3 regions of the Mesorhizobium sp. M0140 genome follow, and region 2 is predicted to be linked to each of the others. Evidence: predicted binding sites of a transcription regulator. Region 2 holds the regulator's gene; each other region holds the start of a gene.
What was found. The regulator PhoB, encoded in region 2, activates phosphate uptake and scavenging genes when phosphate is short. The targets are predictions, from matches to a motif close to TGTCATNNANCTGTCAT.
Positions count from the first base shown of each region.

Region 1: the regulator PhoB is predicted to act here: its motif matches at 1,654-1,670, upstream of NKJ37_RS26190 (BtaA family protein).
Region 3: the regulator PhoB is predicted to act here: its motif matches at 1,137-1,153, upstream of phnC (phosphonate ABC transporter ATP-binding protein).

Region 1 covers NZ_JAMYTM010000033.1:25,506-28,886, reverse strand. The annotation lists gene NKJ37_RS26200 (hydantoinase B/oxoprolinase family protein) at 1-255, shown strand, start outside; gene NKJ37_RS26195 (S1 family peptidase) at 627-1,505, shown strand; gene NKJ37_RS26190 (BtaA family protein) at 1,680-2,978, shown strand; gene NKJ37_RS26185 (class I SAM-dependent methyltransferase) at 2,975-3,381, shown strand, end outside.
Region 2 covers NZ_JAMYTM010000003.1:51,629-55,009, reverse strand. The annotation lists gene pstA (phosphate ABC transporter permease PstA) at 1-133, shown strand, start outside; gene pstB (phosphate ABC transporter ATP-binding protein PstB) at 151-969, shown strand; gene phoU (phosphate signaling complex protein PhoU) at 996-1,703, shown strand; gene phoB (phosphate regulon transcriptional regulator PhoB) at 1,720-2,409, shown strand; gene eglC (endo-1,3-1,4-beta-glycanase EglC) at 2,873-3,381, shown strand, end outside.
Region 3 covers NZ_JAMYTM010000023.1:64,975-68,355, forward strand. The annotation lists gene phnL (phosphonate C-P lyase system protein PhnL) at 1-341, shown strand, start outside; gene NKJ37_RS22115 (DapH/DapD/GlmU-related protein) at 338-955, shown strand; gene phnC (phosphonate ABC transporter ATP-binding protein) at 1,233-2,090, shown strand; gene phnD (phosphonate ABC transporter substrate-binding protein) at 2,183-3,091, shown strand; gene phnE (phosphonate ABC transporter, permease protein PhnE) at 3,149-3,381, shown strand, end outside.

The DNA.
Region 1 (3,381 bases), on a different contig from region 2:
TGGAGCGCCGGCGACGGCACCAAACGCACCATCCGCTTCCTCGAAAAGATGGAATGCGCGATCCTGTCCTCGCACCGCAACCGCCCGCCGCAAGGGCTGGATGGTGGCGGCGATGGCGAGGTCGGCTCGACCAAGGTCCGCCGCAAGGATGGCACGATCGACATGCTGAAAGCCTGCGATCAGACCGTGCTTCAGGCGGGCGACGCCGTCATCCTGACGACGCCGACGCCGGGCGGATTTGGCAAGCTGTTGTAACGCGCAAGATCGGATGGCATCTCCGGCCTAATGCTGGGAAAAGGTGAGAATTGGCGGGAACAGCCGCTAGAAGCCCGGAAAACAAGGGCTCTTTGGCGAACTGGCGGGGCCGAAAAGCCAGAACGCCAGAAACCGGCCGCGCAACTTCACTTGGCACCAATGTTTTTTACGGAATGCTTGCCGGAGCGTATCCTCGCAATGCGGGTGCTCTAACCCTAGAGCGCTTGGCTCGAAATCTGACAGGGCCGACGGGTGTTGCTCCTACCTTGGTAGGGAACGAATAACGTCTTCGTGTTGCCAGCCAGCGAGCAACTGCAGGGCCGGTTCACCCTGTCGGGTGGATCGAGCATTCAAACAAGAGGGATTTATCCATGGCTCTTAAGCGAGCGGAACAAATGTTCTATTGCGCGACGAAAATCACCACCTACGGAAAGGGAGTGCCGCTACAAAATGGCACCGGCTTTTTTTATGTCATCCATCTGAAAGCCGACAATTCGAGGGACGTCCAACTGTTCGTAACGAACAAGCACGTTCTTGAAGGCGCTGATCAAATCAGTATCAGCTGCCACAGACATGACGGCTCCCAGCAGCCCAACCCCGATGTTGGTTTCGTTCCTGTTCATATCAAACTTGTCCCTGAGGCCATTCTCAGTCACCCGAACCCCGACGTCGATCTGTGCGCATTTCCTATGGGTCAGGCCTTAGTGGCCATGCAGGCCGCCGGGACGCCGCTTTTCTATATCGCACTCGACGCTAGCGCCATTCCGTCCGACGATGCATGGGCGAAACTGGAGGCTGTCGAAAAAATAGTAATGGTTGGTTGCCCAAACGGCCTGTTTGATGAGGCAAACAATATGCCTATAATCAGAAGCGGGTCCACCGCGACCGATATCACCACGCGATACAAAGGGAAGAACGAGTTCCTAGTAGACCTTGCTTGTTTCCCGGGATCGTCTGGTTCGCCTGTTTTTGTATACGATCCGATTGGTGGATATGACCGTGGGTCGGACGATTTCCAGCTGGGTCGTTTGAAATCGTTCTTCGTCGGTGTGCTCTATGCGGGACCCACCATGACAACCACTGGGGAAATCCAACTCTCGAAGGGCTCGACATTCAGCATGGCGTCCATGATGCACCTAGGCCAAGTCATTCGTGCCACTGAAATTCTTGCCTTTGATGAGTGGGTGAAGGCTGCGTATTCCAGGGGTGAGTTGGAAGGTCCTAGACGGTCAAAACCCTTTGAAGAGTGATGAGAGTGCGCTTTTCTTAACTTGAGCAGGCCGCGTGTAAAAGTTCCGGAACCATTTCGAAGCTGGGTGCTGCCGCGCGGCACAGTTAGTGCCAAATGAAGTTGCGCGGAGGTGCCAAACGATTTTGCGCGCTACAGCTGTAAGGAGGCGTCAACAGGCTGTCACCGGCCTGTCATGACCCTGAGCTACCCGCTTGCGGCAAAGCAAATGGGGAATCATCTTGCCATGACGGACGTTTCCGCTGATCTGGTTTTTCGCCGCGGCAAGGAAGTTGGAAAGGCCGTCTACCAGAACCGCCCGCTGTCGAAGGCAGGCATTTCGGAGCGGCTGTTCGCCTTCCTGTTTTCCGGCCTCGTCTATCCGCAGATCTGGGAGGACCCCGATGTCGACATGGAGGCGATGCAGCTTGGCCAGGGCCACCGCGTCGTCACCATCGCCTCCGGCGGCTGCAACATCCTGGCCTACCTCACCCGCTCGCCGGCCCGGGTCGACGCCGTCGATCTCAACGCCGCGCACATCGCGCTGAACCGCATGAAGCTGGAGGCGGTGCGCCATTTGCCTTCACAGGGCGACCTGTTCCGCTTCTTCGGTGCCGCCGACACCAGCCACAATTCGGCGGCCTACGACCGCTTCATCGCACCGCATCTCGATCCGGTAAGCCGTCACTACTGGGAGCGCCGCAACTGGCGTGGCCGCCGTCGCATCCCTGTGTTCGACCGCAATTTCTACCAGACCGGCCTGCTCGGCCTGTTCATCGCCATGGGCCACCGCACGGCAAAATTCTTCGGCGTCGACCCCGCCGGCATCATGCAGGCCCGCAACATCGGCGAGCAGCGCCGCTTCTTCAACGAGGAACTGGCGCCGGTCTTCGACAAGAAGCTTTTGAAATGGGCGACGTCGCGCAAGGCTTCGCTGTTCGGCCTCGGCATTCCACCGGCGCAGTACGATTCGCTGATCACTTCTGGCGACGGCACCATGGCCAGCGTGCTGAAAGCCCGGCTGGAAAAGCTCGCTTGCGATTTTCCGCTGGAGAACAACTACTTCGCCTGGCAGGCCTTCGCTCGGCGCTATCCGAACCCCGGCGAGGCCGCCCTGCCCGCCTATCTCGAAAAACAGAATTACCAGACCATCCGCGGCAATGTCGACCGCGTCGCCATCCACCACGCCAATCTGATCGAATTTCTCACCGGCAAGGACGCCGGCGCGGTCGACCGTTTCGTCTTGCTCGATGCGCAGGACTGGATGACCGACGATCAGCTCAACGCGCTGTGGGCGGAAATCACCCGCACCGCATCGGCCGACGCCCGCGTCATCTTCCGCACCGCCGCCGAACCCAGCCTGTTGCCGGGCCGAGTCTCCAGCTCGCTGCTCGACCAGTGGGACTATCAGGACCAGGCTTCGCGCGAATTTTTGGCCCGAGACCGCTCGGCCATCTATGGCGGCTTCCACCTCTACGTGAAGCGTGCGGCATGAGCACCAGCGAGTTGCCGGCCAGCCCCGAATTCAAGGCCAACCATGCCGAACTGATGGACCGCGTCTACCGCTGGCAGCGCCATATCTACGACCTGACCCGCAAATACTACCTGCTCGGCCGCGACCTAATGATCTCGGGGCTCGACGTGCCTGTCGGTGGCACCGTGCTGGAGCTCGGCTGCGGCACCGGCCGCAACATCATCCTGGCCGCGCGTCGCTACCCCGACGCCGGCTTCTTCGGCCTCGACATTTCAGCCGAAATGCTGGAGACGGCCAGCGCCGCGATTGCCCGCGAGGGCCTGGTCGATCGTGTCACGCTCGCCCAGGGCGACGCCACGGGATTCGATGCCAAGGCGCTGTTCGGGCGCAACGGCTTCGATCGCGTCTTCGTGTCCTATTCGCT
Region 2 (3,381 bases):
TATGTGGGCGAACGAGGCCGAACGCGCCTTCGTCGAGCGTATGTCCGGCGCCATCATCATCCTGCTCGTCTTCCTCATGGCCATGAACATCACCGCGATCGTGCTTCGGCGTCGGTTCGAGCGGCGCTGGTAGAAAAAAGGCATCTTGGTATGAACATCATGACCGAACAGTCCCTTGAAAACGCAGTGGGCGACAAGATGAAGTCGAACGAAGTAATCAAAATGCGCGGCGACAAGGTCGGCGTGTTCTATGGCGAGAAGCAGGCGCTGTTCGACGTCGATCTCGACGTCCGCCTGAACCAGGTGACGGCGCTGATCGGCCCCTCCGGCTGCGGCAAGTCCACCTTCCTGCGCTGCCTCAACCGCATGAACGACACCATCGATTCAGCACGGGTAACCGGCAAGATAACGCTCGACGAAGAAGACATCTACGACAAGAACATCGATGTCGTCGAACTCAGGGCGCGCGTCGGCATGGTGTTCCAGAAACCCAATCCGTTCCCCAAATCGATCTACGAGAACGTTGCCTATGGTCCGCGCATCCACGGATTGGCCAAGCGCAAGGCCGACATGGACCAGATCGTAGAGTCGAGCCTGAAGAAGGCGGCGATCTGGAACGAGGTCAAGGACCGTTTGCAAGAACCTGGCACGGGTCTTTCCGGTGGCCAGCAGCAGCGTCTGTGCATTGCACGCGCCATCGCCGTGTCACCCGAGGTGATCCTGATGGACGAACCGTGTTCGGCGCTCGACCCGATCGCCACCGCTCGCGTCGAGGAACTGATCGACGAACTGCGTCAGAACTATACCATCGTCATCGTCACCCATTCGATGCAGCAGGCAGCGCGCGTGTCGCAGCGCACCGCGATGTTCCATCTAGGCTATCTGGTCGAGGAGGGCGCCACCGACAAGATGTTCACCACCCCCGACGACAAACGCACCCAGGACTACATCACCGGCCGGTTCGGCTGAGCTCAGGCATACGAGGGACGAAGATCATGGGTGAACATACCGTCGCATCTTTCGATGAGGATCTGGAGCAGATCAGCCAGCTGATCCGCGACATGGGCGATCTCGCCCGCTCGATGGTCAGTGGCTCGACCAGGGCTTTGCTCAATTCGGACAATGCGCTGGCGCAGCGCGTGGTTTCCGATGATGCCATCATGGATGCACGCCAGCGCGAGCTGGACGATCGCGCCATCACGCTGATCGCCAAGCGCCAGCCAATGGCCAACGATCTGCGTGCGGTGGTCGGTTCGATCCGCATGGCCGGCGACCTTGAGCGCATCGGCGACCTTGCCAAGAACATCGCCAAGCGCGTCGGCACTGTCGGGCTGAGTGTCACGCCGCACGACCTTTCGCATTCGATCGACGCGATGGCGCAACTGGTGCTGATCCAGGTGCAGGGGGTCGTCGACGAGTACGCCGCCGCCGACCCGGCAGCGCTTGCCACGCTCAGAAACAATGACGAACGCATCGACGTCAAATACACCTCGGTGTTCCGCGAGCTGCTGACCTACATGATGGAAGATCCCCGCAACATCACGGCGTGCACGCACCTGTTGTTCTGCGCCAAGAACCTCGAGCGGATCGGCGACCACGTGACCAACATCGCCGAAAATGCCTACTATGTTTTGACCGGCACGCAGCTGCCAGCCAATCGTCCGAAGCAGGACGAGACGGCAATGTCCGCGCCAGCGGCATAACAGGGGTGACCAGCCGATGATCGCACCACGCATCATGGTGGTGGAGGATGAGGAGCCGCTAGGCGTGCTGCTCCGCTACAATCTTGAATCCGAAGGTTACCAGGTCGAGGTGGTGACGCGCGGCGACGAGGCCGAAATCCGGCTGCAGGAGAACGTTCCCGACCTTCTCGTGCTCGACTGGATGGTGCCGGCGGTTTCCGGCATCGAACTCTGCCGGCGCCTGCGAATGCGCCCAGAGACCGAGCGGCTGCCGATCATCATGCTGACCGCGCGAGGCGAGGAAAGCGACCGCGTGCGCGGCCTGTCGACCGGCGCCGACGACTATCTGGTCAAGCCGTTCTCGACGCCGGAGTTCATGGCCAGGGTCAAGGCGCTGCTGCGCCGGGCCAAGCCGGAAGTGCTGTCCAGCGTGCTAAAGGTCGGCGACATCGTGCTCGATCGCGAGTCGCACCGGGTCTATCGCAAGAAGAGCGAGATCCGGCTCGGGCCGACCGAATTCCGCCTGCTCGAATTCATGATGCGCCACCCCGGCCGCGTGTTCTCGCGCAGCCAGCTGCTCGACAATGTCTGGGGCGAGACGATTTACATCGACGAACGCACTGTCGACGTGCACGTCGGCCGGCTGCGCAAGGCGGTCAACAACGGCCGCATGCCTGATGTCATCCGCACCATCCGTGGGGCGGGTTACGCGATCAGGGAAGACTAGGTGGCTGTTCCGTCCCGATAGATCGTGACCGGGAAAACTCGATTAGCACGTGGTCGCCAACAGCCGCGAAGAGTGGAATGTTGCACTCGTCTCATCGATGGGGAGCGAGCACGTGACGCTTTGGCCCAAATGCGGTCATTCGAAACCTGATGAGGATGACCGCTCTTGGCGGTACGTCGCCATCTTGCCCGCAGACTCCGACCAGAAAGCCATGCAAGAATAAATTTGAGTTAACTTAGATATACGTTCGTTAAACGACGTGTGTTCTGCATAAATATACGATTTTACTAAATTGCTTCAATTTACATTGAGCCATCACCTCCTTATTCATTATCCGCCTTCCGATTATTGCGGTCTCGGATCGAATGACGATTCCGTGGAACGATCTCGTTCCTTGCAGCGTTGCTTTGGGAGCGGTCGCCGGACCTTTGACCAGGTCGGACACCATGAGGAAGGATTTCTGATGAGCACGGTCTTAAACGCCAAAGGCATCCCTCTTGCCTACACCGGCGCTTCCACTCATTGGTTCTCGGCCACCGGGTCTGGACCGGAACTGCATGGCACCTCCGGCAACGACTCCTTCTGGGGAGACACCGGCGTCACTGTCACGATCCACGGTGGCGCCGGCGACGACTACTATCATCTCTATTCCACCAACAACAAGGTGGTCGAGGATCCTGGGGCAGGGATCGACACGATCGACACATGGATGAGCTACAAGCTCCCTGACAATTTCGAGAACCTCGTCGTTACCGGCACCAACCGATTTGCGTTCGGAAATGCGTTGGACAACATCATCAAGGGCGGGTCAGGTCACCAGACGCTGGATGGCGGCAAGGGAAATGATGTCCTGATCGGCGGCGATGGCGCCGATACTTTCGCCATCTCCAAAGGTAATGGAAGCGATCTTATCTTCGATTTCGGTGCGACCGATGCGCTCCGCCTTAACGGCTACGATTTCACTTCGTTCGA
Region 3 (3,381 bases), on a different contig from region 2:
AGGATCGCGAGATTGCCCGCGGCAAGGCACGCGCCTTGCTGGCGCAGCTCAACCTGCCGGAGAAACTCTGGGCATTGCCACCTGCGACCTTCTCCGGTGGCGAGCAGCAGCGCGTCAACATCGCACGCGGCTTCATCACCGAGCATCCGATCCTGCTGCTCGACGAGCCGACCGCCTCGCTCGACGCCAAAAACCGCGATGTCGTGATTGAACTCATCGCCGCCAAGAAGGCGGCTGATGTCGCGCTGCTCGGCATCTTCCATGACCACGACGTACGCGAGGCGGTTGCCGACCGCATCATCGACGTCACCGCTTTCGCTCCCGGAAAAATCGCCGCATGACCAGGAAATTGTCCGAGACGCCGCTGGTCCATCCGACGGCGGATGTGCAGAATTCGACGCTCGGCCGCTGGACCGAGATCGCCGACCGCAGCCGGGTGTCGGAAAGCGAGCTTGGCGACTATTCCTACATGATGCAGGACTGCGCCGTCTGGTGCGCGACGATCGGCAAGTTCGCCAACATCGCCGCCAGCGTGCGCATCAACGCCACCAACCACCCGACCTGGCGGCCAACGCTGCACCATTTCACCTATCGCGCCTCGGACTACTGGGACGACGCCGAGCACGAGACAGAATTCTTCGCCCAGCGTCGCGCCAGGCGAGTCACCATCGGCCACGACACCTGGCTCGGCCACGGCTCGACCATCCTGCCCGGCGTCACCGTCGGTGACGGCGCGGCGATCGGCGCCGGAGCCGTCGTCTCGAAGGACGTCGCCCCCTACACCATCGTCGCCGGCGTGCCGGCCAAACCGATCCGTGAGCGCTTCGACCGCCGCACCGCCGACCGTTATCAGGCGCTTGCCTGGTGGGACTGGGATCATGCCAGGCTGCGCGCTTCGCTCGACGATTTCCGGGAACTATCGGCCGAGGCCTTCCTGGAAAAATACGAAGGATAATTCTTCACATCATCGTCATGGCAGCCACATGGCAGGACCTGTTCGATGACTCTCTCAAGCTTTTTCGAGCAGCAGGCTCCCGTGATCGAAATCAAAACTCCCGCCTTCTGCGGCTTCAGGGACATGGAGCACTTCGAGGACCTGCTGGCCCTGGGCCGGCCATAACTCCACACCTGTGGAGCGTAACAAAACTGACATCACCGCGACACGGCAGGTTCATGTGGCTGCGTTAGGCGAGTGCCTGACGATCAATATGGTCCAGACTGGAACCTGCCCCATGTCAGCAAATTCCGCCACGCTCGAAATCCGCGGTGTCAGCCGCCGATTTGGTAAGAACACCGCCGTCAGCGACATCAACATCGCCATCCCACAGGGTCAGATGGTTGGCATTATCGGCCGTTCGGGCGCCGGCAAATCGACCCTTCTTCGCATGATCAACCGTCTCATCGATCCCAGCCAGGGATCGATCTTTTTTGACGGCGCCGAGGTTTCCCAGTTGCGCGGCTCGCCGCTGCGGCGCTGGCAGCGTGACTGCGCCATGATCTTCCAGCAGTTCAACCTGGTGCCGCGCCTCGACGTGCTGACCAACGTGCTGCTCGGCAAGCTGAACCACCGTTCGACCATCACCAACCTGTTCGGCATGTTCTCGCGCGCCGAATGCGCCGAGGCGGTCGCGGCACTCGAGCGGCTCGACATTGCCCGCATCGCGCTGCAGCCCGCAGGCACCTTGTCGGGCGGCCAGCAGCAGCGCGTCGCCATTGCCCGCGCCATGATGCAGCAGCCCAAAGTGATCCTCGCCGACGAGCCGATCGCCTCGCTCGACCCGCTCAACGCCAAGGTGGTGATGGATTCGCTGCAGGACATCAATCTGCGCGACGGCATCACCGTCGTCACCAATCTTCACACGCTGGACACCGCCCGCACCTACTGCAACCGCATCATCGGCATGGCCGCCGGCAAGGTCGTCTTCGACGGCCCGCCGGAAGAACTCAACCGCGAGGCCGTGCGTCTCGTCTACGGCGCCGACAGCAATGGCCAGGAAATCTCCGAGGCCATCACCTCGACCAGCGTTGCCTTCAGCCGAAAGATCGCCGCATCCGCCGGACCGCTCGAGCCCGCATTCCCGGGATACTGAGAGCGGCCTGGATCGACAGCCCGCGTCAAGGGCACCTGTCAAAATCGAGAACGCTGCCGGCGCGGGGCCGGAACCTACAGGAGAGATTACAGATGTTCAGGAAGATGGTTTTCAGCGCCGTTTCGGTGCTCGCCATGGCGACCAGCATGGCCCATGCCGCCGACATGAAGGAATTTCGCGTCGGCATTCTCGGCGGCGAAAACGAAACCGACCGGCTGCGCAACTACCAGTGCCTCGCCGACCATCTGAAGGCCGAATTCGGCTTCGAAAAGGTCTCGCTGTTCCCCGCTGCCGACTATGACGGCGTGATCCAGGGCCTGCTTGGCGGCACGCTCGACGTCGCCGAACTCGGCGCTTCCGGCTACGCCAGCATCGCTCTCAAGGACCCGAAGGCGGTCACCCCGATCCTCACCACCCAGCAGACCGACGGCGCCACCGGCTACTATTCGATCGGCCTGGCGCTGAAATCCTCCGGCATCACCGATATCAAGTCGGCCAAGGGCAAGAAACTCGGCTACGCCGATCCGGATTCTACCTCCGGCTATCTGATCCCGCTGACCCAGATCCCGAAGGACACCGGCGCTTCGAACGAAACCTTCTTCGCTTCGACCCAGTTCAACGGCGGCCACGAGAACAACGTTCTGGCCGTGCGCGACGGCAAGGTCGATGTGGCGGTGGACGATTCCTCCGGTATCGGCGACTTCAAGGACGGCTACACCTCGGGCACCTTCCACAAGGAAGTCGCCAAGGGCGCCGTCGACCCCAACGACTTCGTCGAAGTCTGGCGCTCGGGCCTGATCCCGAACGGCCCGCTGGTCGTGCGCACCGCGCTCCGCGACGAAATGACCGCCAAGCTCGCCGACTTCTTCACGCAGTTGCCGAAGAAGGACAAGGCTTGCTTCGAAGGCGTCGAAGGCGGCGACTTTACCGGCTACGTCCCGGTCAAGGCGGACTTCTACAACGTCATCGTCGAAGCCCGTAAGGCAGCCATTGGCGGCTAACGGCGAAATCAGGAAGGGCGGCGTCGATAAAACGCCGCCCTTCTTGCATGTCCGATCATGACCCTTTCCGTGACAGCCCCTTCCGGCGCCACTCACCAGATGGCCGACGCCTGGCGTCGCCAGACGTCCTTGCGCCGGCTCTACACCGCCATCGGTGTCGGCCTTCTCATCATCGCGCTTGGCAGCACCATGTGGTTCGCCGACGAGGCCAATGCCGGGCATTTCTTCGACCGGTTGCCGCATTTGCTGGACTTCCTGAGCTGGCTCGTCCCCAAGGACTGGAACGATGT